DNA from 2 places in the Pseudoalteromonas qingdaonensis genome. Region 1 is predicted to be linked to the other one. Evidence: predicted binding sites of a transcription regulator. Region 1 holds the regulator's gene; the other holds the start of a gene.
What was found. The regulator LexA, encoded in region 1, represses DNA repair genes until DNA is damaged. The targets are predictions, from matches to a motif close to TACTGTATNNNNATACAGTA.
Positions count from the first base shown of each region.

Region 2: ruvC (crossover junction endodeoxyribonuclease RuvC) is a predicted target of LexA. The motif match lies at 3,843-3,862, and genes of this name have one in related genera.

Region 1 covers NZ_JBCGCU010000005.1:195,977-211,859, reverse strand. The annotation lists gene WCN91_RS06860 (restriction endonuclease) at 1-339, shown strand, start outside; gene WCN91_RS06855 (hypothetical protein) at 701-964, shown strand; gene WCN91_RS06850 (PaaI family thioesterase) at 1,344-1,808, opposite strand; gene WCN91_RS06845 (DUF924 family protein) at 2,060-2,590, shown strand; gene lexA (transcriptional repressor LexA) at 2,712-3,329, shown strand; gene coxB (cytochrome c oxidase subunit II) at 3,647-4,780, shown strand; gene ctaD (cytochrome c oxidase subunit I) at 4,777-6,351, shown strand; gene WCN91_RS06825 (cytochrome c oxidase assembly protein) at 6,352-6,894, shown strand; gene WCN91_RS06820 (cytochrome c oxidase subunit 3) at 6,913-7,788, shown strand; gene WCN91_RS06815 (DUF2909 family protein) at 7,688-7,990, opposite strand; gene WCN91_RS06810 (SURF1 family protein) at 8,020-8,751, shown strand; gene WCN91_RS06805 (transmembrane cytochrome oxidase associated protein) at 8,738-9,241, shown strand; gene WCN91_RS06800 (COX15/CtaA family protein) at 9,252-10,241, shown strand; gene cyoE (heme o synthase) at 10,260-11,168, shown strand; gene WCN91_RS06790 (SCO family protein) at 11,158-11,763, shown strand; gene WCN91_RS06785 (polysaccharide deacetylase family protein) at 11,741-12,796, opposite strand; gene dinF (MATE family efflux transporter DinF) at 12,839-14,110, shown strand; gene WCN91_RS06775 (hypothetical protein) at 14,055-14,351, opposite strand; gene nfuA (Fe-S biogenesis protein NfuA) at 14,329-14,904, opposite strand; gene WCN91_RS06765 (M14 metallopeptidase family protein) at 15,054-15,883, shown strand, end outside.
Region 2 covers NZ_JBCGCU010000003.1:167,737-183,619, forward strand. The annotation lists gene cmoA (carboxy-S-adenosyl-L-methionine synthase CmoA) at 1-31, opposite strand, end outside; gene WCN91_RS04435 (DUF3334 family protein) at 259-924, shown strand; gene WCN91_RS04440 (DUF72 domain-containing protein) at 932-1,789, opposite strand; gene aspS (aspartate--tRNA ligase) at 1,983-3,770, shown strand; gene ruvC (crossover junction endodeoxyribonuclease RuvC) at 3,901-4,422, shown strand; gene ruvA (Holliday junction branch migration protein RuvA) at 4,425-5,045, shown strand; gene ruvB (Holliday junction branch migration DNA helicase RuvB) at 5,059-6,063, shown strand; gene tolQ (protein TolQ) at 7,080-7,781, shown strand; gene tolR (protein TolR) at 7,768-8,193, shown strand; gene tolA (cell envelope integrity protein TolA) at 8,195-9,148, shown strand; gene tolB (Tol-Pal system beta propeller repeat protein TolB) at 9,158-10,513, shown strand; gene pal (peptidoglycan-associated lipoprotein Pal) at 10,636-11,169, shown strand; gene ybgF (tol-pal system protein YbgF) at 11,186-11,953, shown strand; tRNA gene WCN91_RS04495 (tRNA-Lys) at 12,142-12,217, shown strand; tRNA gene WCN91_RS04500 (tRNA-Lys) at 12,244-12,319, shown strand; tRNA gene WCN91_RS04505 (tRNA-Lys) at 12,343-12,418, shown strand; tRNA gene WCN91_RS04510 (tRNA-Lys) at 12,486-12,561, shown strand; tRNA gene WCN91_RS04515 (tRNA-Lys) at 12,632-12,707, shown strand; gene nadA (quinolinate synthase NadA) at 12,839-13,882, shown strand; tRNA gene WCN91_RS04525 (tRNA-Ser) at 13,989-14,079, shown strand; gene WCN91_RS04530 (LysR family transcriptional regulator) at 14,911-15,849, opposite strand.

The sequences.
Region 1 (15,883 bases):
GTAGCCCACCAACTTTGTGAACTGGGGTGGACTGCGTATTCTACTTCTGGTAGTGGCGATCAAGGAGCAGATGTTGTTGCCGAAAAATATGGTTTGAGGTTTGTTATTCAATGTAAGCTGTATAGCCAACCTGTAGGAAATAAAGCTGTTCAGGAGGTATCTTCTGCAAGAGATTACTATGAAGCGTTTGGTGCCGCAGTTGTAACAAATAATGACTATACAAAGTCTGCTAAGCAATTGGCTGAAAGCCAGGACGTATGGCTTCTCCATGATAGCATGCTCGATGAGTGGAGTTACGCTGTAGATCAAATGATTGAAGCGCTTGATGGCGAAGATTAACTTTGGCTAGGGTCTGTTGATCTTTGTTGTACATATTTTGCTTAGCAATGCGTCGGCAGCCACATTATTGAAAATACCGGTGACAGAGGGCGTTCAGAAATATTAAGGTGGGAGTCCAGTTTGGTTTGTTCTGGTGCCTTCTATATTACGTAGCCTTATTGGTGGTATTTTTAAATTAGCCGTTAAATATCCAATACCTGCGTTAGTCATAGTAGTAATTGTTTTAATTGCTGGTAATTCATAAACACATAACAAGACCTTAAAGTCGGATTCGTAACAGTTTGCTCAGTTTCACTTCGTTTCATATTTTAGCAAACTGCTCACCGCTTAAGGCGGCGTTATACATTTCATAGAGGCTCATATGATTATCCAATTTAAGTGGTCAAATGCAAACTATCTTGAAGCTGGTAAACAAGCTGAGTTTGAAAAAGCAGTTAGAGACGATTTAAATTTAGAATCTGATGATAGAGCAAAACCATGTCATACCGGAGATTTGCTCGTTGATCTTAGTGTTGCAGGTCTATCGCTGAATAAAGTGGTTGGCAACGTTAAATGTAATTGCGGAATCAGCTATTTAATTATTGATGGTACAGTAAATCAAAATATTAGTTACAGCAGGGTCTGATAGACACTGCATGTATAACAAGCACCATCAAAAACGGGTCCTATGGACGCTCGACTCGCAACAAGTTGCTCCCGTTTTGATTCGCGCTGTAGAAATCGGCTTTTGTTGTGGAGTGTGCTAGAGACAGCGAGATAGGGATATCGAGCTAGGTTTACCGAGGTAGGACACCTCGTTAAACCTTGTCGAAAGCAAAACGAAACGCTTAACAAAAGCTTGAGTTCGGAAGCATTAGCGAATCCCGGGTTCGCGGGGTTTCCAAAGGGGGAGTCGAATCACTCCCTCTTTGGTTGTTGTCGCCAACGCGACAAAATCTAAAATCGAAGCGCCTTTCGCAAGGCTAAAGCCTCGCCTACAGACAAGGTGCAGAAACAATCCCGCATTAAAGGCCGGTGCCCTTTGATCGCTTCTCCACCACCGCTGCGGTCATCCTTGAAATACAACACAAATCGCCCGCGCTGTTATAAATCTTAATCTCCCACACGGAAGAGCGGCCGCCGATATGCACGGGTTTGGTTACGGCTTTGAGGGTACCGGTGCGTGAGGCTTTGAGGTGGTTGGCGTTGATCTCCTGGCCGACGCAGTAGTATTTGCTGGTATCGACAACAAAGTTGGCGGCGTAGCTGGCGACGGTTTCGGCCAGTACCACGTAGGCGCCGCCGTGGACTATGCCCATGGGGTTGTAGAGCTCGTTGTCGATTGGCATGGTGGCCACCAGGTAGTCGTCGCCGATTTCGCTGATTTCAATACCGAGTTTGGTCATCAAGGTGCCTTTGCCGCCGACGCCGAGGTCTAGTTGGCGGCAAAGATCAAAATCGATTTCCTGTGCCCAAATACGTGTGCTCATGCTTACTGCTCCTTATGTGGCAAGGTCTGTGAATGCTCGGGTGTTGCTCACGATGGCAACCTGGCTCACATAATGCTGCACATGCTCCGGCATCTGCAAGTCTTTTACGATGGTTAGCTTGCGCAGGGAGGGAAGAGCGGGCGGCTGTATCTGGGGTTGTGAGCAAAAATATCGCCTCCTTGTCATCATCCGAACCCCTGAATTGACTAGACTGTTTGTAACGGCTTAAGGGTTAATGCGCAGGAGAGGTTATGGACTTTCAATCCGTGTATGATTTTTGGTTTTATCAGTGCCAGCCAGAGGATTGGTTTAAAAAGAGTGAGGGGTTCGACGCTCAAGTCACTGAGTTGTTTGCCGAAACCCACCGCGCTGCCAGTCGGGGTGAGCTGTATCAATGGCGTCGAAGTGCCAAAGGGGCGCTCTGTGAAATTATCGTGCTGGATCAATTCTCCCGTAATATATATCGCGATACCGCCAGCGCCTTTGCTCAGGATGCGCAAGCCCTGTGTCTGGCTCAGCATGCGCTAGAAAAGGGTTACGATCTGCTGCTAACCGAGCAGGAGCGTAGTTTTTTATATATGCCTTATATGCACAGCGAAAGCACCGCCATTCATATACTTGCCGAGCACCTGTTTCGACCTTTGGAGAGTTATTCCTATGAGCTGGCCCGTAAGGCTATTATTGACCGCTTTGGTCGCTACCCCCATCGCAACGCCATACTCGGGTGTCGGTCGCCCCCCGAGGAGCAAGCTTTTCTGGAGACGCCCAGCAGTGGCTTTTAACTTGTCGCTGTGGGGCTAAAGAGGAGAGGGGGCGACTTCCGTAAATTCCCTGATTTTATTTGCGATTTTCTGACAACTGTATATACTCACAGTTAAATGTACTGTATGGAAAACCAGTTGTATGCGCCCTTTAACTAATCGCCAATCGCAAATTTTAGAGCTGATCAAAGTCTTTATTAAAGATACCGGCATGCCGCCAACGCGCGCCGAAATTGCACAAACATTAGGTTTTCGCAGTGCCAATGCTGCCGAGGAGCACCTTAAGGCGCTGGCCAAAAAAGGGGTGATCAGAATGAAACCCGGTGCCAGCCGAGGTATTCAGCTGGTTGAGGAAGAAGAGCCGGAGCAATTAGGCCTGCCGTTAATCGGTCGCGTTGCCGCCGGTGAGCCTATTTTGGCGCAGGAACATATCGAGAGTCATTGCCAAATCGACCCCATGTTGTTTAAGCCGGCGGCGGACTATCTGTTACGGGTTAATGGCATGAGTATGAAGGATATAGGTATTCTTGATGGCGACCTGCTGGCGGTACATCGTGCTCAGGTGGCCGAAAACGGTCAGGTGGTGGTGGCCCGAGTGGGTGACGACGTAACCGTGAAACGCCTGGAAAAGGCCGGCCGCAAGGTTTTACTGCATGCGGAAAATGAAGAATTTGCTCCTATCGAAGTCGATTTAGAACATGAATCTTTTGATATTGAGGGCTTAGCGGTTGGTGTAATTCGAAACGCCGACTGGATGTAGGTTTTATTTGGTATTTTGGCCCCCGATACGCCGTTTATTGGGGGTTTTACGACGCTTTTCTCCCTTCTTTCACTGTTAGCTAACAGTTTGAATATTCCACAAATATTTATTTAAAAAAGCAAAACAAAAACGCTTCATTTCTTGCTATTCGTTCAAATCTTGACTAATTGGTTAGATTACAGGCTTTGCTGGTTGCTTTTTAATCGCTTTGTGTAAAGTAAATGTAATCGGCCAGTTCTAAGCATAATAATAATGAAGATTGGCTAGCAGTAATTGCCTCTTCTCTTTTTGCGTTGCGCGTTTTAAGGAGATGGTACATGAAGCAGCTGTGCTCCCTCATGTTGCTGTGTCTGTTTGCCCCGCACTTGGCTTTTGCAAATAGTGATTATAATTTGCGCCCAGGGGTGACGGATATCAGCGAGAATGTTTACCAGTTACACATGACGATATTTATAATCTGTTGTGTGATTGGGGTGATAGTGTTCACTATCATGTTTTGGGCCTTACTAAGGCACCGTAAGTCAAAAGGTGCGCAGCCCGCATCTTTTCACGAGAGCACTAAGGTCGAAATTATTTGGACCGCAATTCCCTTTCTTATCCTTATCGGCATGGCGGTACCTGCGACCAAGACCTTGATTGCCATGGAAGATACCAGCAAGGCCGATATCACCATAAAGATCACCGGCTCGCAGTGGAAGTGGCATTACGAGTATATGGGCCATGATGTGGGCTTTTATTCCTTACTGGCCACGCCACAGGAACAAATTCAGAACGCTCAGAAGAAAGGCGAGAACTACCTTCTTGAAGTGGATAAGCCACTGGTGATCCCAACCGGTAAAAAAGTACGCTTCCTGATGACCTCGGACGATGTTATCCATTCCTGGTGGGTGCCGGACTTTGCGGTGAAAAAAGACGCCAACCCAGGCTTTATCAATGAGGCCTGGACCAAGGTTAACGAAACCGGTATCTATCGCGGCCAATGTGCCGAGCTGTGTGGTAAAGACCACGGCTTTATGCCCGTGGTAGTTGAGGCCAAGGCACCGGCGGAATTCGATACCTGGCTGGCAGGGCAAAAACAGGCTGTGTTGGACCAAGCCCAGGCCGATGCGGCCTTGCTTGACCAAACTCTATCAAAAGACGAGCTGATGGCTCTGGGCGAGCAGGCTTATATGGCCCGCTGTGCCGCCTGTCACCAACCCACAGGTTTGGGCCTTGCCGGGGTGTTCCCTGCTATCAAGGGCAGCCCAATCGCAACTGGCGAAATTAAAGATCACATCGATATTGTGGTGCACGGTAAACCAGGCACCGCCATGCAGGCATTTGTTAGCCAGCTCACACTTAAAGAGCTAGCGGGTGTTATCACCTATCAGCGTAATGCGTTCGGTAATGACACCGGCGATGTTGTGCAACCAAGTGCAATTCAGGCCTTTATTGATGGGGAAGAACAATGAGTACAGCCGCTGCGACACATGAACACCACGGGCCTGCAACTGGTATTAAACGCTGGCTCTTTACCACGAACCATAAAGACATAGGCACGCTTTACCTGCTGTTTTCGTTGCTGATGTTTTTAACCGGCGGTGCCATGGCCATGGTGATCCGCGCCGAACTGTTCCAGCCGGGATTACAACTGGTTGATCCGCACTTTTTTAACCAGATGACCACAGTCCATGGTTTGATCATGGTCTTCGGTGCGGTAATGCCGGCCTTTACCGGCCTGGCTAACTGGATGATCCCCATGATGATCGGGGCACCGGACATGGCCTTGCCGCGCATGAATAACTGGAGCTTCTGGATCCTGCCCTTTGCCTTTGCCATTTTGTTAGCCTCCCTGTTTATGGAAGGAGGCGGCCCGGCATTTGGTTGGACCTTCTACGCGCCTTTGTCGACCACTTACAGTAACGACAACACAGCGCTGTTTGTATTTGCCATCCATATCATGGGGATCAGCTCCATTATGGGTGCCATTAACGTCATAGTGACTATCGTCAACATGCGCGCGCCGGGCATGAAGTGGATGAAACTGCCGCTGTTTGTGTGGACCTGGCTTATCACCGCCTTCCTGTTGATTGCGGTAATGCCGGTGCTGGCCGGGGCGGTGACCATGGTACTGACGGACAAATACTTCGGCACCGATTTCTTTAATGCCGCCGGTGGTGGCGATCCCGTGATGTTCCAGCATATTTTCTGGTTCTTCGGTCACCCCGAGGTGTACATAATGATCTTGCCGGCATTTGGTATTATCTCCACCATAGTGCCCGCCTTCTCGCGCAAAAAACTGTTTGGCTACTCCTCCATGGTGTATGCCACCGCGTCCATCGCCTTGTTGTCTTTCATTGTGTGGGCGCACCATATGTTTACCACCGGCATGCCGCTCGCTGGTGAGCTCTTCTTTATGTACTCCACCATGCTGATATCCGTGCCCACCGGGGTCAAGGTGTTCAACTGGGTGGCAACCATGTGGCGCGGCTCCATCAGTTTTGAAGCGCCCATGATGTTTGCCATCGCCTTTATTGTGCTCTTTACCCTGGGCGGTTTCTCCGGCCTGATGCTGGCCATTACGCCGGTGGATTTCCAGTACCATGATACCTACTTCGTGGTGGCGCACTTCCACTATGTGCTGGTAACTGGCGCTGTGTTCTCCATTATGGCCGCCGCTTATTACTGGCTGCCGAAATGGACCGGGCATATGTACAGCCCCACCTTGGCGAAGTGGCACTTCTGGATGTCCTTAATCAGCGTCAATGTGCTTTTCTTCCCCATGCACTTTGTTGGCCTTGCGGGTATGCCACGCCGTATCCCCGACTATGCGCTGCAGTTTGCCGACTTTAACGCCATTATCAGTATCGGCGGCTTTGCTTTTGGCCTGTCGCAGCTGCTGTTTGTTGCTGTGGTGTTTAAGTGCATTAAGGGCGGTGAAAAAGCGCCGGCTAAGGTTTGGGACGGAGCCGAGGGCTTGGAATGGCAGGTGGCTTCACCAGCGCCTTATCACACCTTTGAAACGCCGCCCGAGGTGAAATAAATGAACCATATGCCGCTGTTAAGAAAGCTGTTATTAGGCACCCTGGCCATGTTCGCCTTTGCCTTTGCGCTGGTGCCCTTGTACGACGTGTTCTGTGATGTCACCGGCCTTAATGGCAAGCCTTCCATGGAGCAGGCGCAACAAAGCGAGCGGGTGGATAACAGCCGTGAGGTTACCGTGAGCTTTACCACTCATGCCCAAAGCGGTGCGCCCTTTAAGGTCAGCGCCCAGCAGCAGTCTGTGGTGGTTAAGCCCGGCGAGATGAGCCTGGTGACCTTTGCGGCAGCCAATACCAGTGATCAAGCCCGAGTGATGCAGGCTATTCCGTCTGTCTCTCCGGGTTTAGCGGCAAAATATCTACATAAACTGGCTTGCTTTTGCTTTGACCAGCAAACCCTGCAAGCCAACGAAAAACAAGAATATCAATTAAGATTTTATGTCGATCCGGCGTTGCCCCCCGAGTACGAGGAGCTAACGCTGTCATATACGCTTTTTGATATCAGCGCCAAGCATCCCGAGTCGTTAGTGGCGTCGGCGCGATAACCCAAATGAGGCATGAATATGAGTGAAGAGTATCAAAAGTACTATGTGCCGGCGCAAAGTCCCTGGCCGATAGTCGGTGCGGTGGCGCTGTTCTTTATTGCCGCCGGTGCGGGCTTAACCGTGATGCAAATGGGGCAGGAAAGCAGCCATGGTCATTATCTGTTATTTGCCGGTATTGCCGTGTTGTTGTATATGCTGGTGGGCTGGTTTCGTAATGTGATCAACGAATCCCACGGCGGTCTCTACTCAATGCAAATGGACCGCTCCTTCAGACAGGGCATGAGCTGGTTTATTTTCTCCGAGGTGATGTTCTTTGCCGCCTTCTTCGGCGCGCTGTTTTACGCCCGTATGCTGGCGGTGCCTTGGCTCGGTGGCGATGGCAATAATGTGATGACGGGCGAAGTGTTATGGCCTGAATTCACATCGGCATGGCCGCTGGAAAGCACCCCAGGTGGCACAACAACCCAGGCCATGGGCTGGCAGGGGCTGCCACTTATCAACACCATTATCCTTTTGGTGTCTTCGGTGACCTTGCAGTTTGCGCACACCGCCATTGAAAAAGATAAGCGCGGGCCACTGACGCTCTTTTTGCTATTAACCGTCCTTTTGGGGCTTAGCTTCCTTGGCTTGCAGGTTTATGAATATATACACGCCTATCAGGACTTAGGGCTGAAGCTGGATTCCGGCATTTATGGCAACACCTTCTTTATGCTAACCGGCTTTCACGGCCTGCACGTAACCCTGGGTACCATAATGCTTATTGTGGTGTTTATCCGGGTATTAAAGGGGCACTTTAGCAGTGAAAAGCACTTCGCATTTCAGGCAGCGGCCTGGTACTGGCACTTTGTAGATGTGGTGTGGTTGTGCCTGTTTGTATTTGTGTATGTGTTGTGATCGGTGATGGATTAAAGCGCAGCAGACCAAACTGCTGCGCCAGCAAAATAATAATAAGTACAAGGATGCACAGGGCGATGCGTTTGCCCAAATAGCGCGACATAGGCACCTTGTTATCGGATTTTATCATCGCCAGTAAGGCGCGGAAAAGGGTGTAAATGACGGTCAGCAAGAGCGCAATAATTATAATTTTAATAAGCAAGATACGGATACTCCGAGGTTGGTGGTTGAGTGTTTACAGCTAAGCTTAGCGCAATTTTATGGATAGGGCTGGTTATCCTCGCGGTAACTGTTTGTACTCGCTTGGGTTTTTGGCAGCTTGAGCGGGCAGAACAAAAACAGCAAAGACAACAGCTGCTGGATTCCTGGTCGGCTCAGGGGGTTATGCCTTTAACCAAGGCGCTGCGCTATATCGAAAGCGAAGATGCCACAGGTTTGCAGGTACGCTTTGATGCTCAGCTGCAGAGCGAATACTGGTTGCTGGACAATCAGGTGTATCAAGGTCGGGTCGGTTATGATCTGCTGGTACTGGCCTTGGCGCCAGGCTCCAGTAACTGGCTGTTGGTCAATCTGGGCTTTGTGCCAGCACCGAGCCAGCGCAATGAGCTGCCCACTATAGCCTTGCCATCAGAGCTCACCCTGACTCAGGCCTTGGTCAAGGAAGGCCCACTGGCACAGTTCACCCTGAGCGAAACCCTGGTGGAGCAGGGCTGGCCCAAACGTATTCAAGAAATCGTCATCACCCAGATGAGCGAGCAAACCCGCAAACCCATTTATCCCTTTATGGTCTATGCCCAAGATGCCATTGATGGCATAGGCGCCACCCCTCATTACCAGCCGGTCACCATGTCGGCTGACAAGCACAAGGCCTACGCCTGGCAGTGGTTTTTAATCGCCCTGGCGGCCCTGGTGATTGCTTTAAGTGCCTATTGGCGAGCAAGGAGAACGCATGCAGCTACCTAAACCCCTTATGTTATTTATCGGCTGCTTTTTGCTGCCAATTGTTGCCGCTGTGGCGGTTTTATATTTCGGCTGGTTGCCCGGCCATAAGAGTAATCAAGGGCGGCTGATGAGCGAGCAGGTGGAAGTGAGCGACTGGCAGCAATTACCACCATCGCCCTGGACCATAGCCCTGGTGAATACCGAGCCCTGTCAGGGCTGTGCGCAGCAATGGCAGGACCTGCAGTCGCTCTATGTGGCTCTGGGTAAAAACAAAGACAAGGTGCGTATTGCCGTGTTGGGCGAAGCAGCAGCAAAGGCGCAAGACATGCCCAGCATTCATATTAACAGCGCTCCGGCACAGCTTAATGCCGGCAGCCTGTATTTAATCGACCACCATGGTTTGGTGGTTCTGGAGTATGACTTTGCTCCACAAGCCGACGCCAATCGTTTGGTACACAAGGGATTGTTGAAGGACTTAAAAAAACTACTTAATTATGCTCGTAGCAGTTAAAGAGGCCAGTATGACAAAAAACTATAAATTTCTGGTGTTAACTACGGCTTTATTGGCCGTGTTGGTGGTGGGTCTGGGGGCCTATACACGATTGAGCGATGCTGGGCTGGGTTGTCCCGACTGGCCCGGCTGTTATGGCTTTTTAACCGTGCCCGATAAGGCCCACGAAATCGCCGCGGTGGAGGAAAACTTTCCCGGTATGGAACTGGATCAGGGTAAAGCATTGAAGGAAATGGTGCATCGTTACTTTGCCGGCACCTTGGGGCTGTTGATCCTCGCCATTGCTTTGTATGCCTGGCGCTATGGCAAGCATGTCCGTATGCCGGTGCGGTTGCCCACAGTGCTTTTGCTCTTGGTGATCTTCCAGGCCATGTTGGGTATGTGGACTGTGACCATGAACCTGCAGCCGCTGGTGGTGATGGGTCACCTACTCGGTGGTTTCTCCATCGCCAGCCTGTTATGGCTCTTGTATTTACGTAACCACAGTCGCCCTGTGCCCGGTGGCGACCCAGGTGCTAGAGCATTGCAGGGCTGGAGCATGGCGGCTCTGTGCATGGTAGTGGTGCAGATTGCCTTAGGGGGCTGGCTGGCAGCCAATTATGCCGCCGCCCATTGTGTTGGCTTTCCCTTGTGTGAAGGCAGCGAGGCCTTTTCCCTGGCCGAGGTATTCCATTTGCCTATGGAGCATGCCAATTATGAGTATGGGGTGCTCTCCTACGAGTCGCGCATGTCCATTCACTTGCTACACCGCTTTGGCGCCCTGATAACACTCTTGATTGTCGGCGCGGCCATGTGGCGGGTGTTTAAGGGCGCCTATTCGCGCACTATTAAAAATGCGGCCTTAGCGGTCGGTGCCGCTTTGGCGACCCAGCTTACTTTGGGTATCGCTTTGATCTATATGCAGATCCCCTTGTTGATGGCGCTGGCCCATAACCTGATGGCTCTGCTCTTACTGCTGACCCTGGTGCGGTTGTGCTATTTACAAAAACGAAAATGTTAGGCGCAAAGGAGAAGAATTATGAGTAAAGCAATAACCTTAACACCCTCTTTGGCGCGCTCAACAAGCTGGCGCGATTATCTGGCCATGTGCAAGGGCAAGGTGGTGCTGATGCTGGTGCTGACCGCCTGGGTTGGCCTGGCCTTGGCGCCGGATATGGGGCGATCCTGGGTGCTGCAGCTGATCAGTTTGCTCGGCATAGGTCTGTTATCGGCGGCGGCGGCGGTGGTCAATCATATTGTCGACCGCGAAATAGACTCCAAGATGGCGCGTACCCGCCATCGTCCGGTGGCCCAGGGTAGGGTCAGTGAAGGGCGAGGCTTTGCCTTTGCTGCGCTGATTGGTGGCATTGGCTTTGTTGCCTTGGTCGGAGCCGCTAACTGGCTGACCGCCTTGTTAACCCTGCTGGCCCTGGTTGGTTATGCCGTGGTCTACACCCTGTTTCTGAAGCGGGCAACGCCGCAAAATATCGTCATTGGTGGTTTGGCCGGTGCCATGCCGCCCTTGTTGGGCTGGGTGAGTGAAACCGGGCAGCTGGCCGCCGCTCCTTGGCTTTTGGTGATGATTATTTTTGCCTGGACGCCGCCGCACTTCTGGGCTCTGGCCATTGCCCGTGAAGCGGATTACCGCCGCGCCAATATTCCCATGCTGCCGGTGACTCATGGTATCGATTTTTGTAAAACCTGTGTGCTGGGTTATACCGTGCTTTTGGCTCTGGTCTGTGTGTTGCCCTATCTGATTGGTATGTCTGGGCTCTTCTATCTGCTGGCGGCATCGGCGCTTAACCTGATGTTTATCGCCTATGCCTGGCGCTTAAAGCGCGAGCCTCAACATCAATCGGCAATGCGTGTTTTTAAGTTCTCTATCTTGCATTTAATGTTACTCTTTGTCGCATTATTTATTGATAAGTGGGTATTTTATGTCGCTTAAGTGGTGGCTGATTGGGGCGCTTACAAGCTTGACACTGGGTTGCACCAAGCCGGAATTGCAGGTGGAGGCTCTAGTGTATGAGCAGCCGCGGGAAATAAATGCCTTTAGTCTGGAAGATCAGCATGGCGAGCGAGTCGGTGTGGCCGATTTACAGGGGCAGTGGGATCTGCTGTTTTTAGGCTATACCAGCTGCCCGGATGTCTGCCCTATGACGCTGGCGAAACTGCGCCAGGTCGAGACACAGGTAAAGGAACCTGACCTGAATGTGTGGTTTATATCTGTGGACCCAGCGCGGGATACGGCGGCGAAACGCCGCCAATATATCACCTACTTTAATCCTCAGTACAAGGCGGTTTCTGCCCCGCACCAGGATCTCTATCCTTTTGTGCAAAACCTGGGGTTGATGTATGCCATTAGCGAGCAGCAAGAAGGTGACTACCTGGTGGATCACAGTGCTTCCGTGGTGCTGGTGGACCCGCATGGGAAGATCCGCGCCATCTTTAAGCCGGAATTTGCCGCCGGCTCGGTACCCACCATAAATACCGAGGTCATGGTACGCGAGCTAAAGGCTATTATTGACTATTACCCCGGTTAGTCTCATCTTGGGTGATCACCCAAGGTTGGGAGAACCACAAATAGCGCCCCGATTTATGCAGCGATGGGGCGGTGCAGTTATAGCGGGCGCGGCCGGGTTTTAAATCCTGCTTAGCCTGCACTGTCACGCGCTTGCCATCCAACCATTTGATCTCGGCTTGCCCCTGGCCGGAGACATAACAAGCAAACTGCTTGTTATGAAAGCCCTTTTCGGCAAACTCCAAGGTCACCATAGGGCGAAGTTCGGCGGTTACAGTGTCGCTATAGTCGATGTTTGCTAGGGCAAATGGCAGGGACTCCAGCTTGGTCGCCAGGGTGTCCAAGTCGGCATAAAAACCAGAAGCTGGAAAGCGTGGCAGGCGGGTAAAATCATTGCCCGGGCCCATGGCACCTGAGTGTTGACCTATGCCTGTATAGCCTAACTCTTTCACCACCTCTTGCAGTGCCTTATCGAATTCGCCATAAGGGTAGGCCAGGTATTTCAGGCTGTAGCCAATTTCCTCTTCGATGCGCTTTTCCGCATGGGTGAGATCGGCTTTAATGCGGCTGCGCCATTGCTCTTCGCTTTCTCCTTCAAGGCGATGATGAAGATAATCGTGACGGCTGCTGTGGTTGGCGATCAGGGCGCCTTGTTTACTGAGCTCCTTGAGCTCTGCCCAGGTCATCACATAGCCTTTTTGTTCGTCGATCAAGGCTGGATTCACAAAAATCGTGTAGGGGTAGCCAAACTCCGCCAGTATGGGAGCGGCCTGCTCGATATTATTGTCGTAGCCGTCATCAAAGGTGATGGCCACAGTTTTATCGTCAAACGCTTGCCCTTGCTGTAAGCCATTGAGCAATGTATCCAGAGCAACGACCTTAAATTCATGCTGCTGCAAATACTGTAAATGGGCACGAAAGGTGTCGGCTTCGACACTGGTTACCTTGGGCAGGGTTTTACTAACGTGATGATACTGTAAAATAACCGCAGCCTGGGCAGAGGCGCCATACAGGGCGCATAAAGAGAAGAGCAAATGGGACAATTTTCTATACATAACAACACTCACCATAAAAGCTTATTGCTGCTTGCCGGGCCCATGATTCTATCTAATATCACGGTGCCTTTACTAGGCCTGGTTGATACCGCGGTTATCGGCCACCTCGGCAGCGCCCATTATTTAGCAGGAATTGCCTTGGGTGCAACGGTTATTTCCATCTTGTTTTGGCTCGCCGGATTTTTGCGTATGAGCACTACCGGGCTTATCGCCGCCGCTTTTGGCGCCGAAGACAAGCAGGAACTGGTGCAGGCGCTGCAAAAAAGCCTGCTGCTGGCACTGGCGGTGGCGTTGCTCTTGTTATTGCTGCAAAAACCTTTGGGGTCGCTGATGGCACTGCTTGCCGATGCTTCGCAGCCAACCATGGAGCAGGCCTTTAATTATTTTTATATTCGTATTTATAGCGCCCCAGCGGCCTTGGCAAATCTGGTGCTGCTGGGCTGGATGCTCGGTGTGCAATACGGGCGTGGGCCATTTTTACTGGTGCTGCTCACCAATGTGGTCAATATTGCTTTGGATATTCTCTTTGTGGTCGGCTTTGGCTGGGGTGTTAAGGGCGCGGCGCTGGCCTCGGTGATCGCCGATTACTGCGCTTTGGCCTTTGCCTTGTGGTTGGTATCTCGTCTGTTTGCCAAGCTAGAGTTGCACTGGTGTTGGTCCTTCGGCGCCCGCTTGCTGCAACTGGGTTCCTTGCTGCGCCTCAATGGCGATATTTTTCTGCGCTCCTTAATGTTGCAGCTGTGCTTTAGTTTTATGACTTTTTACGGTGCCCGCTTAGGGGATGTGGTGCTGGCCGCCAATGCGGTGCTGCTGAACTTTTTGCTCTTGATCAGCTTTGCTATGGACGGCATTGCCTATGCCGCCGAGGCCAAGGTGGGGCAGGCGCGTGGGGCGCAATCCGTGCATCGAATTAGAATGTGGGTAAGTATTAGCTTACAGTGGGGCACTTTATTTGCAGTGCTTTACGCCTTGGGATTCTATATTTTTGGGGAGCAGGTAATACGTTTACTTACCGATGTGCCTGAGGTGAACAGCCTGGCTATCGCCTATTTGCCCTGGCTGGTGCTGATGCCGCTTATTGCTATGAGTTGTTTTTTATTCGATGGCATTTTTGTTGGCCTGATGCGCGCCAAGGATATGCGCAATACCATGATGTTGTCTGCCTTAGTGGGCTTTTTCGGGGTATTTTTGTTAACTCAGGGCTGGGGGAATCATGCCCTGTGGGCGGCCATGAGTGCCTTTATGGCGCTGCGCGGTATTAGTCTGGCGGTGCGTTATCGTCAACTGGTAAAGGCGGATGCGTTGCTGCAATAACCTGAGCAAAGCGATTGGCAAAAATGCCGAGATAACCCCAGATGGCGAAAAATAATGCCACTGCGAGCAACAAGAGACCGGGAATTTGCCACCAGGGCTGATAAAAGTAGCCGAGGGCAATAAAGGCGACGGCAAGAGCGAAGAGGCCGAGGCCAATAAGGAAGCGTTTGAGGCTGCGCTTGGGCTCTGAGCCCAAGCGGTAGATCAGCGCCGCAAACTTAGTAGTAGGAGTGGTCGCCACGGTTGTGTTCGGTAATATCACGCACACCGGTGATTTCGCTGAATTTAGCGATCATTTCCTTCTCGATACCCTCTTTTAGCGTGATATCGATCATAGAACAACCATTACAGCCGCCACCAAACTGCAGCACGGCAATGCCTTCGGCTGTGATTTCAACCAATTGTACCTGGCCGCCGTGGTTGGCAAGCTGAGGGTTTACCTCGGTTTGCAGCATATGATCAACCTGCTCTTCCAGCGAGGCATCGTCTGATAGCTTACGGGCCTTGGCATTAGGTGCCTTAAGGGTCAATTGTGTGCCCATTTTATCGGTTACGAAATCGATTTCCGCTTCTTCTAGAAAAGGCGCACTTTCTTTGTCTACTACCGCATCAAAACCGTTGAAGTTAAGACGAATGTCATCTTCTTCAACCGCATCGGCCGGGCAGTACGACACGCCACATTCGGCTTGAGAGGTACCAGGATTGACAACGAATACACGGATATTGGTGCCATCTGCTTGTTCTGAAAGCAGTTTTGCAAAATGACTTTGCGCGGTTTCTGAAATTGTGATCATAGTAACAACACTATACTTGACTGTTTTACTCGGTTAATGGCTATGATACTCCGCTCGTCGCGTTGCCGCCAGTGTTGAACGTAAAAAGTTGGCTTAATTTTAAGCCAATGGTAGCGTGAGGATATGGTTTTTAATTCACTGTTATACTAATGCGTCGAATTCTATTTTTATTGTTAACGGTCTTTGCTTCATCCCTGGCTGCCCAGCCGCTGAGCTATTATTTTGGTGATGAAGTTCAATTTGATCCCAAGGTGCCCACGCCGGCATCGGTACTGGGTTATGAGGTTGGCCAGTGGCATGTGCGTCATGATCAGCTGGTTTATTATATGCGCGAGCTGGCCGAGCACAGCGACCGCGTGCAAATGCAAACCATAGGCTATACCCATGAGCAGCGCCCTTTGGTGATGCTGACCATAGCCGCACCCGAGCGCCTGGCTAATATTGAACAAGTACGCCAAACACACCTGGCCCGAGTGACGGGCGAAGGCAAGGGCTCCTCTGCTGCCACAACGGCAACTGCACCGGCAGTCATGTATATGGGTTACAGCGTCCATGGCAATGAGCCTTCCGGCAGTAACGCCGCGCTGTTAGTGGCTTATTATCTGGCCGCGGCACAGGATCAGCGCGTTGAGCGCCTGTTGCAGGAAACCGTGATCTTGCTCGACCCTTCGTTAAACCCGGACGGGCTGGCTCGTTTCGCCAACTGGGCTAACTCTAACCGCGCCATGGTGCCGAGCGCCGATCCCAATACCCGTGAGCACAATGAAAACTGGCCAAGCAGCCGTACCAACCATTATTGGTTCGATCTTAACCGCGACTGGTTATTGCTACAGCACCCTGAATCGCAAGCCCGTATCGCTCAGTTTCAGCGCTGGCAGCCCAATGTGCTGACTGACTTCCATGAAATGGGGCCAAACAGCACCTTTTTCTTCCAGCCCGGTATTCCTAGTCGTAAAAACCCGCTGACGCCTGACGAAAA
Region 2 (15,883 bases), on a different contig from region 1:
CTGAGGCGTAAATACTGTCTTTGGCTGACACTTTGCTAAGCTCTAGCTAGAAACGATGGCGTTATTTTATCATTTTTGTGTTGCTTGTGGGGAGCTTTAGTGGGCGATTATGTACGGGCATTAACCCTGTGTGTTGGCTAAGGAGATATAAGAGCAGGAACGCGGATAAAAAAGCGCCAATAAACCGAGCCTATTTGCCGTAAATCCAATACGTTAGTCACGGCAATGTGCCATTAACAGCAGCAAGTGAGACTGTGCATGAGTAAAAGTAAAGTAATTAGCACCGATGATATCCTCGCCACCTTATGCCATTCGGTCACCGAGGTCTTATCATCTGCCAGTGGTAATAGCATAGGTTATTCCGCCATGGTGCAGAAAATTTCGCGTACCTGTATGCGCCCGGACATAGGCTGTTTTGTACTTTTTGACGGCGGCTTTACCGGGTTAGTTGTCACCAACTTCAGTGCGCAGGCGGCGATGGAAATTTACGGCGATTACCTCCGTAATATGGGCATGCCGGAGGGTGAGCTGGCACAGAGCCATTTGTCCGATGATGTGGCCAATGTGCTTGGCGAGTTGATGAATCAGATCGTCGGCGACTTTACCAAAAAAGTGCGCGAACAATTGCATACCTCTATCAGCCAAAATCAACCGAAAATGATGGCCATTAACAAGCAGGTGCAGATCTCCGTCGATACCACCTCAGACAGGCCGCAGGCACGACGAGTTACCTTTACCACCCAAGGTCAGCATATCTTCTATCTTGAAATGGCGATGGAAAAAACCGAGTTTTTTAAGCTGCGTGATTTTGATATCAATGAAGACTTGGATAAGAGCGCAACTAATACCCGCGAAAAGGCCAAGCAAGCGCAAGAGGTAGAGCAGGATATCGATGATGACTTTATGGAAAACCTGGGGCTGTAAGCCTTAGCTAAAAGAAACTGCTTTGCTGGTTGAACTCGCCGGCAAAGGGGTCGACAGCTCTATGATGATAACCGCAGTGGGCTTTTAAATCCTGAGCAAACTGTCGTGCTAATAAAGGTGCGCCATGATTGTCCGCGGTGTGCAAAAACACATAAGGCTCACGGCCTTCATCCAGCCATTGCTTAATTTTTTTGAGCCAGGGTTGATAGTAGCTTTGATATTCATCACCCATGGCGGCGATAACAAAACGCACGATAGGGCGCTGGCCCAAAGCAATAGCATGCACGGGGAGGTGGGGCTTCTTTTGCTGGGCATCAATAATGGCTTCGTTATAAGGCTTGGCGGCAAACAGCGCCCGGGTATCCATGCACACACGATCTATGCCTTGCTCAAAACAATAGCGATTAAGCTGTTTCTCACTATCTCCTTTTGTGAAAAATTCAAGGTGCCTGACTTCTATGCTGCGGCCAATATCGGCGGGTATCTGCGCCATAAAGTCTTGTAGGCGACTTAAGTGCATGGGGGCAAAACTGGCGGGCAGTTGCAGCATCAGGGATCCGGTCTTTTCCAGCAAGGGTGACATTAATTTCAACCAGGTATGTACCTCCTGTTTATCACATTGCAGCGCCAGGTCGTGGCTAAAGCGCTTGGGAAACTTAAAGGTAAAGCGAAAGTCATCGCCGGTGGCCTCATGCCAGCGCTGTACTGTCTCAGTCTTGGGATCGGCATAAAAGGTGGTGTTCCCTTCAACCGAGTTAAACACCTGGGCATATTGCGCCAGCATCTGGGCGTTCTGACAATCAGAAGTAAAAAGACTGCCTTTCCAGGCGTTATTGGCCCATTGTGGGCAACCCAAATACAACATCTGTGCTTTTGCTCTTGTCTTTATTTGCTCTGATACGCAAATGCTACCATAGCTTGGGTCTTCAAGGTGGTGAATAAATAGCCAAGCCGTAGTTTGCTTCGTGACATTGACCGTCGTTTTTATATAATTGACGCAATTTATTTGGCCACTGCGTGCATTTAGCTCACGCGCTTACAATTAAAACAGGAATATTATGCGCTCTATATATTGCGGACACTTGAACAAAAGCCATGTCGACCAAGAGGTTACTCTTTGTGGTTGGATCAACAAACGCCGTGATCTAGGTGGTTTGATCTTTGTCGATGTGCGTGACCGCGAAGGCCTGGTGCAGGTGGTGTTTGACCCTGAAGTAGAAGGGTTAATGGATATTGCCAACAAACTTCGTCAAGAATTCTGTGTACAGATCAAAGGTGTGGTGCGTGCTCGCCCCGAAAGCCAAGTAAATAAAGATATGGGCACGGGTGAAGTTGAAATTCTTGGCACCGCGCTTGAAATCATCAACCGTGCCGAAGCGCTACCGCTGGACTTTAACCAGCAAAACTCAGAAGAGCGTCGTCTTAAATACCGTTATCTTGACCTGCGTCGTCTAGAGATGAGCGATCGCATTAAACTGCGCGCCAAAGCGTCAAGCTTTGTACGTCGTTTCTTAGATAGCAACGACTTCCTTGATATCGAAACTCCGGTATTGACCAAGGCGACACCAGAGGGGGCTCGTGACTACTTGGTACCTAGCCGTGTACATCATGGCAGCTTCTACGCCTTGCCACAGTCGCCGCAGTTATTTAAACAGTTGCTGATGATGTCTGGTTTCGACCGTTATTATCAAATCGTGAAATGTTTCCGTGACGAAGACTTACGTGCAGACCGTCAGCCTGAATTCACCCAGATCGATATCGAAACCTCGTTTATGACGTCGGATCAGGTTCGTGCCATCACCGAAAAACTAATTCGTGATATGTGGCAAGAGCTACTAAACGTTGATCTTGGCGAATTCCCTGTAATGGCTTACGAAGAAGCCATGCGTCGCTTCGGTTCGGATAAGCCGGACTTACGTAACCCGATGGAACTTATCGACGTTGCCGACTTGGTGAAAGACGTTGAGTTTAAAGTATTCTCAGGCCCGGCCAACGATGAAAAAGGCCGTGTAGCTGTACTTACCGTACCAGGTGGTGCTGATTTATCACGTAAACAAATCGATGATTACACTAAGTTTATCGGCATCTATGGGGCAAAAGGTCTGGCCTGGATGAAGGTTAACGACCGCGACGCCGGTGTTGAAGGCGTGCAATCACCTATCGCTAAATTCCTAAGTGAAGAAGTGATCACTGCCTTGCTTGAGCGCACCAATGCGCAATCTGGCGACATCATTCTATTTGGTGCCGACAGCCGCAACGTGGTTAACGAAGCCATGGGTGCACTGCGCTTGAAAATCGGTTTAGACCTTGAGCTAACAGATTTAAGCAAGTGGGCACCGCTTTGGGTTGTTGACTTCCCAATGTTTGAAGAAGACGACGAAGGTAACCTGCACGCGGTACACCACCCGTTCACGGCACCAAAAGGCGTAAGCCCAGAAGAGCTGGAAGCCAACCCGGCAGGCACCTTATCTGATGCCTATGACATGGTCTTAAACGGCTACGAAGTCGGTGGTGGCTCGGTACGTATTCACAACAGCGCCATGCAAGAAACAGCTTTCCGCATCTTGGGTATTGAAGAGCAGGAGCAACAAGAGAAGTTCGGCTTCTTACTGGATGCCTTGAAGTACGGTACGCCTCCACATGCGGGTCTGGCCTTTGGTCTTGACCGTCTGGTAATGCTGCTATGTGGCACAGACAACATTCGTGACGTAATCGCGTTCCCGAAAACGACTCAGGCTTCATGCTTGATGACGGATGCGCCCAGCGGTGCCAACCCGGATGCGCTTAAAGAGCTGGGTATCGCCATTGCACCTAAAGTAAGTGCGGAAGCGGAGCAGGGTGAGTAATTCCTCTCGCCATACAAACTAGTTCAATCTTAAAAGCGGCTTAGGCCGCTTTTTTCTTGTGTCTCGCCTTTACACTGGTCATCCATACAGTTACCATTGTTTGGTGCAATAACAAGAATAAGGTTTCTGGGTGAGTATTATTTTGGGGATTGACCCTGGCTCGCGATTCACCGGTTACGGCGTGGTGCGCCAGCAAGGACAGCGTTTTGTCTATCTAGGCAGCGGCTGTATTAAGCTTGGCGATAACGCATTTCCAACGCGCTTAAAAATGATCTACCAAGGCGTTACCCAGTTGATCGAACAGTTTAACCCCGACGCTTTTGCCATTGAGCAGGTCTTTATGGCCCATAACCCTGACTCGGCACTCAAGCTGGGTCAGGCTCGTGGTGCCGCCATCGTTGCCGCCACCATGGCAGAGCTGGGCGTACATGAGTATTCCGCGCGCCAGGTAAAACAAGCCGTGGTGGGTAAGGGCTCGGCAGAAAAAGCACAAGTTCAACATATGGTTAAGTATATTTTAAAGCTGCCGGCGACGCCTCAAGCGGATGCCGCCGATGCCTTGGCCATTGCCATGTGTCACGGTCACTCACAACAAAACCTGATTAAATTAGCCGGCCAGGCGCGCAAAACCGTGCGTGGTCGTTTGAGGTGAATATGATAGGAAGAATTCGCGGACAATTAGTCGAAAAACAGCCTCCAGAAGTGCTGGTGGATGTGGCCGGTGTCGGCTATGAAATCAGCTTGCCCATGAGCTGTTTCTACGCCTTGCCTGAGTGCGGCGAAGACGTCACCCTGTTTACCCATTTTGTGGTGCGTGAAGATGCCCAGCTTCTATTCGGTTTTAACACCAAAAGCGAGCGCGCTCTGTTTCGCGAGCTGCTAAAAGCCAATGGTGTGGGTCCTAAACTTGGCCTTGGCATTCTCTCGGGCATGTCGGCGGAGCAGTTTATCCGCTGTGTCCATCATGGCGATGCCAGCACCTTAGTGAAATTGCCTGGGGTGGGCAAGAAAACCGCCGAGCGTTTGGTGCTGGAAATGAAAGACAGGCTCAAAGACTGGGGGCCGGATCTATTCACGCCATATACGGATGCGGCGCCCCTCAGTGCTGCCGGTGGTGATACCCTAGCAGCCACCAATGCCACAGATGATGCTATTGCCGCCCTGGAAGCCTTGGGTTATAAGAATAGTCAGGCAACAAAAGCGGTGAAAGCCGTTGCCCAGGAGGCCATGACCTCGGAGCAAATGATCAAGCAAGCGCTTAGGGCGATGCTGTAACAGAGATAAGTGAATGATAGAAGCGGATAGACTAATTGAGCCCCAGCAGCAGGGCAATGAAGACGTGGTCGATAGGGCCATACGACCTAAGCTGCTGGCGGACTATCATGGTCAGCCTCATGTAAAACAGCAAATGGATATCTTTATCGAGGCGGCACGCTCTCGCAAGGAGGCCTTAGATCACCTGCTGATCTTCGGTCCGCCGGGCTTGGGTAAAACCACCTTGGCAAACATAGTCGCCAATGAGCTGGAGGTGAGTATTAAAACCACTTCAGGCCCGGTATTAGAAAAGGCCGGCGACTTGGCGGCCTTGCTAACCAATTTAGAAGCCCATGATGTGCTCTTTATCGATGAAATCCATCGCATGAGCCCGCATGTGGAAGAAATTCTCTATCCGGCCATGGAAGACTATCAACTCGATATCATGATAGGCGAGGGTCCGGCGGCGCGCTCAATCAAGTTAGATTTACCGCCCTTTACCCTTATAGGTGCTACCACTCGGGCCGGCTCTTTAACCTCACCGCTGCGCGACCGTTTCGGTATTGTCCAGCGCCTGGAGTTTTATAATGTCGATGACCTGGCATCCATAGTTAAGCGCTCCGCAACTCATCTTGGGCTCAGCATAGACGAGCAGGGTGCCTACGAGATTGCTAAACGTTCGCGGGGCACGCCGCGTATTGCCAACCGCTTGTTGCGCCGCGTTCGTGATTTTGCCGAGGTGAAAGGCGATGGCAGCGTGTGCGCCGATATAGCTGCTCAGGCTCTGGATATGGTTGATGTTGATAAAAGCGGTTTTGATTATATGGATCGCAAGTATTTACTGGCTATTATCGAGAAGTTTATGGGTGGGCCGGTTGGTTTGGAAAACCTCGCCGCGGCCATAGGTGAAGAAAAAGAAACCATTGAAGATGTGATAGAGCCTTATCTGATCCAACAAGGTTTTATTCAGCGTACACCAAGAGGGCGAATTGTCTCTGATCATGCCTATGCCCATTTTGGTCTGCATAAGGCGACCTAAGTCTGGTGTGTAAAATCGCATTTTATTAGCCGAGCACTAACTAGCCAAGTCATAAGCTCGGCTTTTTTATGCCCTGCATACCTGTTGGTCGGGATTCATCCCGATAAAAGATGCACCATTGGCTACCTAGCAAGGCTAAAGCCTCACCTACAGGTATTGTTTAAGCTCCGAGCTAGCCGAGTGTTGTGCGTTGACCTTTGCTGCCATGGTTGTAGGTCGGGATTCCATCCCGACAAATATGCACTATTGATACCTTGCCGACGCGAAGCCCCGGGCGACAACAGGCTGCTAATTGCTTGTCATACGACAGCCGATTCACAGCGGATTAAGGCTGCGCGGATTAGGGTCTGTGACTGAGCTTGATTCAGGCAAAAAAAAGCCCGCTAATAAAGCGGGCAAAACAACAAGTTGAAGGAAGTAAATCCGAGGAACACACCAGCTGCTCAATAGTAGGGTGAAACAGCCGATGGTGTGAGGTGGGGAATCAGAAACCACCTCATGAACTGTGCAATAGAGCCATAGTTGGTTGCGCTAGCTCAGTACAGGGAGAATAATAAAGCGGTAGCAGATTTTCTTCAAACTAGAAAAATTATTTTTTTCGGATAAAAAAAACTAATAGCGAATAAAATCTTCATGATGATATTTTGCACAATAAACGTAAGGTAACTAGCTTTGTGTATTGAAATATAAGGTTATTATTTTTCCTGTGCTTTTTTTGTTCGATTAGAATTACTATTTTTTAACTTGTTATGCATCGGCAAAATGACAGCTTATGCGAATAATCCGCATAAAATCTGATTTTTGGAACTTTTTCGCATGTAAAGAACCCAATAAGATATCTGTGTATCTGCCTGTTAGCCACAGCCTGCGGCGTTTTATCGGCGCTAGGTGGCAATTCATGGCAAGGTCATTGTCAGCGTAATTATGACTGGGTACACTAGGGTTCATTGTGTGTCGTACGCTGTATTGAGCGCGGATACAGTTAACTGCAATATACGCGCCTTAGGAGAAAATACGTGGATTCAGGATTAAACTTTATTGATCTTATTTTAAAAGCCAGCTTTTTAGTGCAGCTGGTGATGCTTACTCTGGTTGCCCTGTCGGTACTTTCTTGGGCCATTATCATTCAGCGTCGCAAAATACTTAGCAACGCCCTCGCGAATGCAAAAAAGTTTGAATCCCGTTTTTGGTCTGGTGTTGATCTCTCTAAGCTGTATAACGAAATTTCCGCTCGCGGTACTCAAAGTGAAGGCATCGAAGCCATCTTTACTTCAGGCTTTAAAGAGTTTGCCCGTGCCAAGAGAAACAATCTATCTGCTGCTGGCTTAGGTATAGATGGTCCGCATCGCGCTATGCGTGTGGCCCTTTCTCGTGAGGTTGAAAAGCTAGAAAATAGCCTGTCTTTCTTAGCCACTATCGGCTCTATCAGCCCTTATATCGGTCTGTTCGGTACCGTATGGGGTATCATGAACGCCTTTATCGCCTTAGGTGAAGTTAAACAAGCGACCTTACAAATGGTTGCCCCGGGTATTGCCGAGGCCTTGATTGCAACGGCCATGGGTCTATTCGCTGCTATTCCTGCGGTTATCGCCTACAACCGTTTTGCTACCAAGATGGAAAAAATTGAGTCTTATTACGGTAACTTTATGGAAGAGTTTGCCAATATCCTACATCGCCAAGCTCTGACTCAAGAGGTGAAAAGCCATGTACCTGCGTAAGAAGCGTCGTCCGGTCTCGGAGATCAACGTCGTTCCTTACATCGACGTGATGTTGGTGCTGTTAATTATCTTTATGGCCACCGCGCCTTTGATCACCCATGGCGTCAAGGTTGAGCTGCCGAAAATGGAGCAGTCGGAATTGGTGGATACCAAGGGTGAACCGCCGATCATTGCTTCTATCGATGCCGACGGTAAATACTACGTCAGTGCTAACCCTGACCCGGAAGAAGCTTTAGAAGCGGCTGAAGTTGTAGCGATAATTCAAATGCAATTGGAAAAAAGTCCGAAAACACCCGTGATGATCAAGGGTTCCGGTCAGGTCAGTTATCAAGAAGTACTCCGTCTTATGGACATACTAAGAAAAAGTGGAGTGAACGAAGTGGGTCTGATGACGGAGTCGTTCGAGGATTAATATGCAGCAGTTTAAAATACCTCTTCTGATCTCTGCCGCTTTGCATGTGCTGATGATAGCCGTACTCGTTGGTGCTAATTATTTTCGTCCGTCCACCCCTGAGGTGATCACGGTATCTTTGAACACGCCGAGTAATGAAGACATACCACAAAAAGCCGTTGATGCGGTGGCCGTGGATCAAAAGCAGGTGCAACAGCGTATCGAAGAGCTGCGTAAGCAGGAAGAAGATAAGAAGCGCGCCGAGCAAAAGCGCATCCGCGAATTGGAAAAGCGCGCTGAGCTGGCCAAGCGTCAGCGTCAGGAAGAAGCTAATCGCATTAAAAAGCTAGAGCAGCAGCGCAAAGCCAAGGAAGAGGAGCGTAAAAAAGCCGAAGCCGAAGCGAAAAAAGCCCGCGAGATTGAGCGTAAAGAACGCGATAAGGCGAAGAAGGCTCAGCTAGAAAAGGAAAAGGCAGAGAAGGCAGCTAAGGCCGCTGCGGAAAAACGCCGCAAGGAAGAAGAAGCGGCGCTTAAAGCCGAACAAGAGCGCAAACGTAAAGAGGCAGAAGCCAAACGCAAAGAAGCAGAAGCTAAGCGTAAGGCCGAAGAAGCAAGACAAAAGGCGCTGCAAGAGCAAATGTTGCAAGAGCAGATGGCCGCCGAGCAAGCCGTGCGTGCTAAAGCCCGCCGTCAGCAGGTGCTATCTGAAGTCGACAAATATCGCGCCTTAATCTCTCAGCGTATTCAGCAGAACCTGCTGCTTGACGAGAGCTTCCGCGGTAAAGAGTGTCGCCTCAATATTAAATTGGCCTTTAATGGCCTGGTCACTAGCGTAAATTCGCTTGGTGGTGACAGACAAGTATGTGAGGCCGCGGTACGTGCCGTGCGCCGCGCCGATACGCTACCGGTCTCTAAAGACCGCGATGTATTTGAAGAATTAAAAAATATTAACTTAACGGTTAAACCAGAGTTTTAGGGGACTTTTATGATTAGATTATGCCGCGTTGTGGCAGTGTCTTTACTGGCGAGCATGAGTATGTGGGCTCAGGCCGCGCTGGAAATTGTGATCACCGAAGGGGTCGACAGCGCTCGCCCCATTGCCGTGGTGCCTTTCACCTATAAAGGCACGGGCGAAATGCCCATGCGTATCAGTGAAGTGGTGGCTGCGGACTTGCGCCGTAGCGGTAAGTTTAAGCCTATCGCCAATATCGATATGCCGCAGCGCCCGAGCTCGGATGCCGATGTAGATTATGGTGCCTGGGCACAACGTGGTGTAGAAGCCATAGTAGTGGGTACGGTCGAGCAGCAGTCAGCGGGTCGTTACCTGGTCAGTTTTGAGCTGATCGATGTGTTACGCGGTCAGATCACAGGCGGTAAAACCCGAGTATTGAACAATGGTCAGTTGGTGAACAGTGAAGACCATGTGCTGGATGCCCGCGAAACCGTGATTTCGGCATCGAGCTTCCGTCGTTATGGCCACCGTATCAGTGATGTGGTGTATGAAGCCTTGACCGGTGAGCGCGGCGCCTTCTTAACGAAAATTGCTTATATCATAGTGCGTGAGCAGGATGATAAGCCTTATCAGCTAGTGGTTGCCGATTACGACGGCTTTAACGAGCAGGTGTTATTGCGCTCTAAAGAGCCGCTGATGTCGCCGGCATGGTCGCCGGATGGCAATAAGCTGGCCTATGTAACTTTTGAGAATCGTCAGAGCCAGATCTTTATTCAGGATATCTACTCAGGCCAGCGTCAGCTGATCACCACTCACCCAGGTATCAATGGTGCGCCTAAGTTTTCACCTGATGGCACTAAGCTGGCTTTGGTACTGTCAAAAGACCGTACCGGTGCCACGGAATTGTATTTATACGACTTAATTACTAAGCAGGAACGCCGCTTAACACGCCACCGTAGTATAGACACTGAGCCAACTTGGCATCCTAATGGTAAAGAGCTGATGTTTACCTCTGAAAGAGGTGGTAATGCCCAGATTTATAAGTTAAATTTAGACTCGGGTCGAGTGCAGCGTGTGACTTTTGACGGCGATATGAACTTGAACGGCTCGGTGACCCCGGATGGGAAACATCTGGTAATGGTTAACCGTACTCTAGGTCAGTATCATATTGGCAAGAAGGACCTAAATAATGGGGACTTCCATGTGTTGACTCGTACTCGCTTGGATGAATCACCAAGCGTTGCACCCAATGGCTCAATGATTATATACAGCACCATGCATAACAATAAAAATGTATTGGCTTTGGTGTCGATGGACGGTCGTTTTAAAGCGCGTTTACCTGTGCTCGACGGTCAGGTTAAGTCGCCGGCATGGTCGCCATTTTTGTGATTCGCTAAGGGTGTAGTCAGCTTTAATCGCATAAACTTGATGTTTGTGCGATTAACACACTATAGTAAGAAAAATTGAAAATCAGGTGATGGTTTCACTAAATCATAATAGGAATCTACTCAATGCAACTTAATAAACTGTTAAAAAGCCTGCTTGTTGCAGTGCCAGTAATGACACTAGCGGCCTGTAGTTCTTCATCAAACCTAGATGAAGGCCAAGCCAACGAGACTAACCAAGCTGAAACCCAAGTAACTGATACTGTAGAAGTAGAAACTGTTGAGCGCGTAGAAACTGCAGAAGAAAAACTACGTAAAAAGTTTGAACAACTTCGCCAGCAACAGGTTATTCACTTTGACTTTGACCGTGCAACGATCCAAAGCAAGTATGCTGAGCTACTTCAAGCGCACGCTCAATTCCTAATTCAAAACCCATCGGTTAAAGTACTTATCGAAGGTCACGCGGATGAGCGTGGTACGCCTGAGTACAACATCGCCCTAGGTGAGAGCCGCGGTCAGTCGGTAGAAAAATACCTTCTAAGCCTTGGCGTTAACGCAAACCAAATGTCAGTTGTGAGCTATGGCGAAGAAAAGCCAATGATCAAAGCACGCAACGAAGAAGCGTTTGCTCAAAACCGCCGTGCGGTATTAGTATACTAAAATCAGTAGAGTAATGATGAAGCCGAAACTTATTTTGGCAGCCTTACTCATGAGCGGGAGCACCCATGTTTGGGCTGCTCCCGCTCCTGTTTCTGAGGCCACTGCCAGCGAATCAAGCATTGAGCAGCGTTTAAGTCGACTTGAGCAAATGATGCAATCGCGCAACATTATGCAAGCCAACTTACAGCAGCAGCTCGATATGTTACAGGATGAAGTGAGCCAGTTACGCGGCATTACCGAAGAGCATAGCTACAAGCTCGAAAAGGTATTGCAACGTCAACGTGAGCTTTATCAAGAGATTGAGAATCGTGTGAGCGCCGCTTATACCCAGCAGCCGAGCTACGAGATGCCACAAGAGCAAACGCAGCAGGGCGATACGGGTTTAAACGTCACAGCGGTCAGCACCGACCTATCGGAAAACGAAGCGTACGATAAAGCGGTGAAGCTGATTATGCAGGACAAGCGCTACGATGCCGCTATTCCAGAATTTCAGTCGTTTTTACAAAGCTATCCTAATTCCGTTTATGCGGCTAACGCCCATTACTGGTTAGGGCAATTGTTGACGATTAAGGGCGATACTGCCGGCGCCAAGTCTCATTTTGAGACCGTAGTGAATCAATACAGTGATTCTAACAAGCGCCCGGACGCACTCCTTAAACTTGGTACTCTAGAACAACAGCAAGGCCAGTTGGCCAAAGCTAAGCAGTTGTTTAATGAGGTTATCACGCAATATCCTAATACCACGGCTGCGAAACTTGCCGCCGAACGTGTTAGCAAGTTGTAGCCAAGTTTTGCCAGTTGCAATGTTTTAGACTGCTTTGTAGCTAAAGCGGTCTAAAATTAGGCAACTAAAAGGAAAAACTAAAAAAAACCGAGTATTTGTATTGCACTTGGATTTTAAATAAGTATTATAAGCGCCCGCAGCAGGGGATAACCACTTAGGAAGTTTTCTGCAGCAGAATTACATAAAGTGGGTCATTAGCTCAGCTGGTAGAGCAGTGGACTTTTAATCCATTGGTCGATGGTTCGAATCCATCATGACCCACCACTTTATGTAATACTTAGCACAGCGTTGGGTCATTAGCTCAGTTGGTAGAGCAGTGGACTTTTAATCCATTGGTCGATGGTTCAAGTCCATCATGACCCACCAATTGCTAAATAGATTCTAATGTTGGGTCATTAGCTCAGCTGGTAGAGCAGTGGACTTTTAATCCATTGGTCGATGGTTCGAATCCATCATGACCCACCACTTTAGAATCAACACAGTTAATTTGTGACGTTAATCATAACGCTTTGAACAAGTTAACAACCCGGGCGGGTCATTAGCTCAGCTGGTAGAGCAGTGGACTTTTAATCCATTGGTCGATGGTTCGAATCCATCATGACCCACCATTCAATATCCCCCTGCTATTATAAATAGCGCTTAATGTGCCACTTCCTTATTGGTTCATTACATCAGAGCGGGTCATTAGCTCAGCTGGTAGAGCAGTGGACTTTTAATCCATTGGTCGATGGTTCGAATCCATCATGACCCACCACTTTCTTTATTCCCTTTTAAACTTAATTAGTTACTAACTATCTTCTCTATCCCAAGCACATAGCTTCTTTTTGTCGTCATAGTTTCGTATAATTGCCCCAATATTTTGTAACCTAGAATGGTTTTATCAGTATGGGTATTAGCCAACAGATCATGCCTGAGGATTATATCTTTCCTCCTAAGCCAGCTCCTCTTTCTGACAGTGAAAAAGCTGAGTACAAAGCGCGTATCAAGCAACTGCTAAAAGAGAAAAATGCGGTATTAGTGGCCCACTATTATACCGACCCGGAAATTCAGGCCCTAGCGGAAGAAAGTGGCGGTTGCGTAGCCGACTCGCTGGAAATGGCACGTTTCGGTGCGCGTCAGGAAAACGCAGAAATGATCATAGTTGCCGGCGTTCGCTTTATGGGTGAAACGGCGAAGATCTTAACTCCTGAGAAAACTGTTGTGATGCCAACTCTGGATGCGACCTGCTCGCTGGATGTGGGTTGTCCTATCGATGCTTTTAACGAGTTCTGTGATCAACACCCAGAGCGTAAAGTAGTGGTGTACGCCAATACTTCGACTGCGGTTAAGGCCCGTGCGGATTGGATTGTGACCTCATCCTGTGCGCTGGAAATTGTAGAGCACCTTGATAGCGAAGGCGAAAAAATTATCTGGGGCCCGGATAAGCACCTTGGCAGCTATATTCAAAAGCAAACCGGTGCCGATATGATCATGTGGAACGGCGCCTGTATCGTTCACGACGAGTTTAAAACCAAAGCGCTGCAAGATATGAAAGCCTTGCACCCGGATGCGGCGGTTTTGGTTCACCCAGAGTCTCCAGCGGAGATTGTAGAGCTGGCCGATGCGGTTGGTTCAACCAGCCAGCTAATTAAAGCGGCGCAGGAAATGGATAATCAGAAGTTTATCGTTGCCACCGATCGCGGCATTTTCTACAAGATGCAGCAACTATGCCCAGAGAAGGAATTCTTTGAAGCACCGACCGCCGGCGAGGGTGCCACCTGTAAAAGCTGCGCACATTGCCCCTGGATGGCCATGAACGGCTTAAAAGCCATTGAAGAAGCCCTGCTTGACCCAAGCGGTAAAGAAGTGTTTGTGGACATGGAGCTGCGCGAGGGTGCCTTACGTTCACTTAACCGCATGCTTGATTTCACTGCTGCCATGGCACGCTAATGGCGGATTACTAAGCAATTGATTTGGTTTTGTAAAAAACACCTTGCAACAAACAAAGCCTTTGCTTAGTATAAGCGGCGCTGCTACGGCAGCCCAGTTAAAGTGCGGAGAGGTGGCTGAGTGGCCGAAGGCGCACGACTGGAACTCGTGTATACGTTAATAGCGTATCGAGGGTTCGAATCCCTCCCTCTCCGCCATGCATTATGATAAAAAACCAGCTTCGGCTGGTTTTTGCTTTTCGGCGTTCGGTCGCAAGCTTCGGCCCTGTGGGCTGTTCGTTCACTAGCGGTGAACTCACTCCTCTGCGCCATGCATTAAAACGAAAGAGCCCAGCTTTATGCTGGGCTTTTTCGTTTCAACAGCACCAGCTGAGTTAGGGAGGCCTTGATGAGAACCCTAGTTCGACAAAACGCCTGGAGCGTTTTGAGCCGCGCAGGCGCCCGAAGGGTTGCCTACAGGACGTAGGCAAGCTTATCCCTCCCGGGTTAACCGTTTTCGGCGTTCGGTCGCAAGCTTCGGCCCTGCCTTGGGCTGTTCGTTCACTAGTGGTGAACTCACCCCTCTCCGCCATGCATTAAAACGAAAGAGCCCAGCTTTATGCTGGGCTTTTTCGTTTTAACCGCACTAGCTGAGTGGGGAGGTCATGATGAGAACCCTGGTTCGACAAAACGCAGGGAGCGTTTTGTGCTGCGAAGCACCCGAAGGGGCGAATATAGGGATATATGAGCGCACCTAAATGCCTAGAGCGTTTTGAGCCGCGTAGGCGCCCGCAGGGTTGCCTACAGGACGTAGGCAAGCTTATCCCTCTCGGGTTAACCGTTTTCGGCGTTCGGTCGCAAGCTTTGGCCCTGTGGGCTTTTTTGTTTTAACAGCACCAGCTGAGCCGCACAGACGCCCGCGGGGTTACCTACAGGACGGTTGTAGGTAGGCCTTCAGGCCGACAAATATGCCCAGGGTTAGCATTGTCGGCGCAAAGCACCGACCACAGTAATGTAAGAGAATATGGCCGAAAGCGCTTTGGGCGTACTTTACGCCAACTCCTGCGCCACTTCTGCCACTTTTTGTCGTAACCAGATATGGCTCACATCCCTATGCAGCAGCGGTGACCAAATCATGTCCAGCTCGAATGGCGGTATGGGGAAGGGCGGCTCTAAAATGGTGAGCCCAGGGTCATCCTGATAGATTTTAGCCGCCTTAGAGGGCAAGGTGGCGACCAGGTTCAGCTCTTTAGCCAGGTGAATGGCTACATGATAATTACGAGTGAAAGTGGCTATGTCTCTGTGCTTACCAAAGTGCGCCAGGGCTTCGTCAACCCAACCGAGCTTTTGTACGTCCTTGGGATCCATACCCACACCCACGCCAAAACCGGTTTTACTCACCCAGATATGTCTGGCCTGTAAATAACTTTCTAAATTAAAGCGCTCTAAAATGGGGTTATCGGATTTAACCAGACAGCAGAAGCTGTCTTTCCAAATACGTTTATGGTGGAAAGACTGAGGCAGCTTCTCAAAACGGTTGAGGGCCATGTCCACCTTGCCGTTTTCAACGTCGTGGAAGTTAACGTCACTGGGCGTCAGTATATCCAAGGTGGTATCCGGCGCTTCGGCATGGAGTTTACTTAATAGGCGCGGAGCCAAGGTACTGGCGGCATAGTCGCTGGCCATAATACGAAATACGCGCTTACTGCTGGCGGGCTCAAAGTCGCGGTTAGGAGCCAAGGTTTCTTCCAGGGTCATCAGCACCCCGCGGATCACAGGTTGCAGCTCTAAGGCGCGCTCTGTGGGGACCATGCCCTCACTGGTGCGCACCAATAGGGGGTCATTCAACAGGTTACGCAGGCGTTTAAGGCCATTACTCATGGCCGGCTGAGTAATGCTGAGCTGATTGGCCGCCTTGGTGACATTACACTCGCGCAATAAGGTATCGAGATAAACGAGAAGATTTAAATCAATTTTGTTTATGTTCATTCCGCTATGCCATTTATTATATTTATAGTTAGTC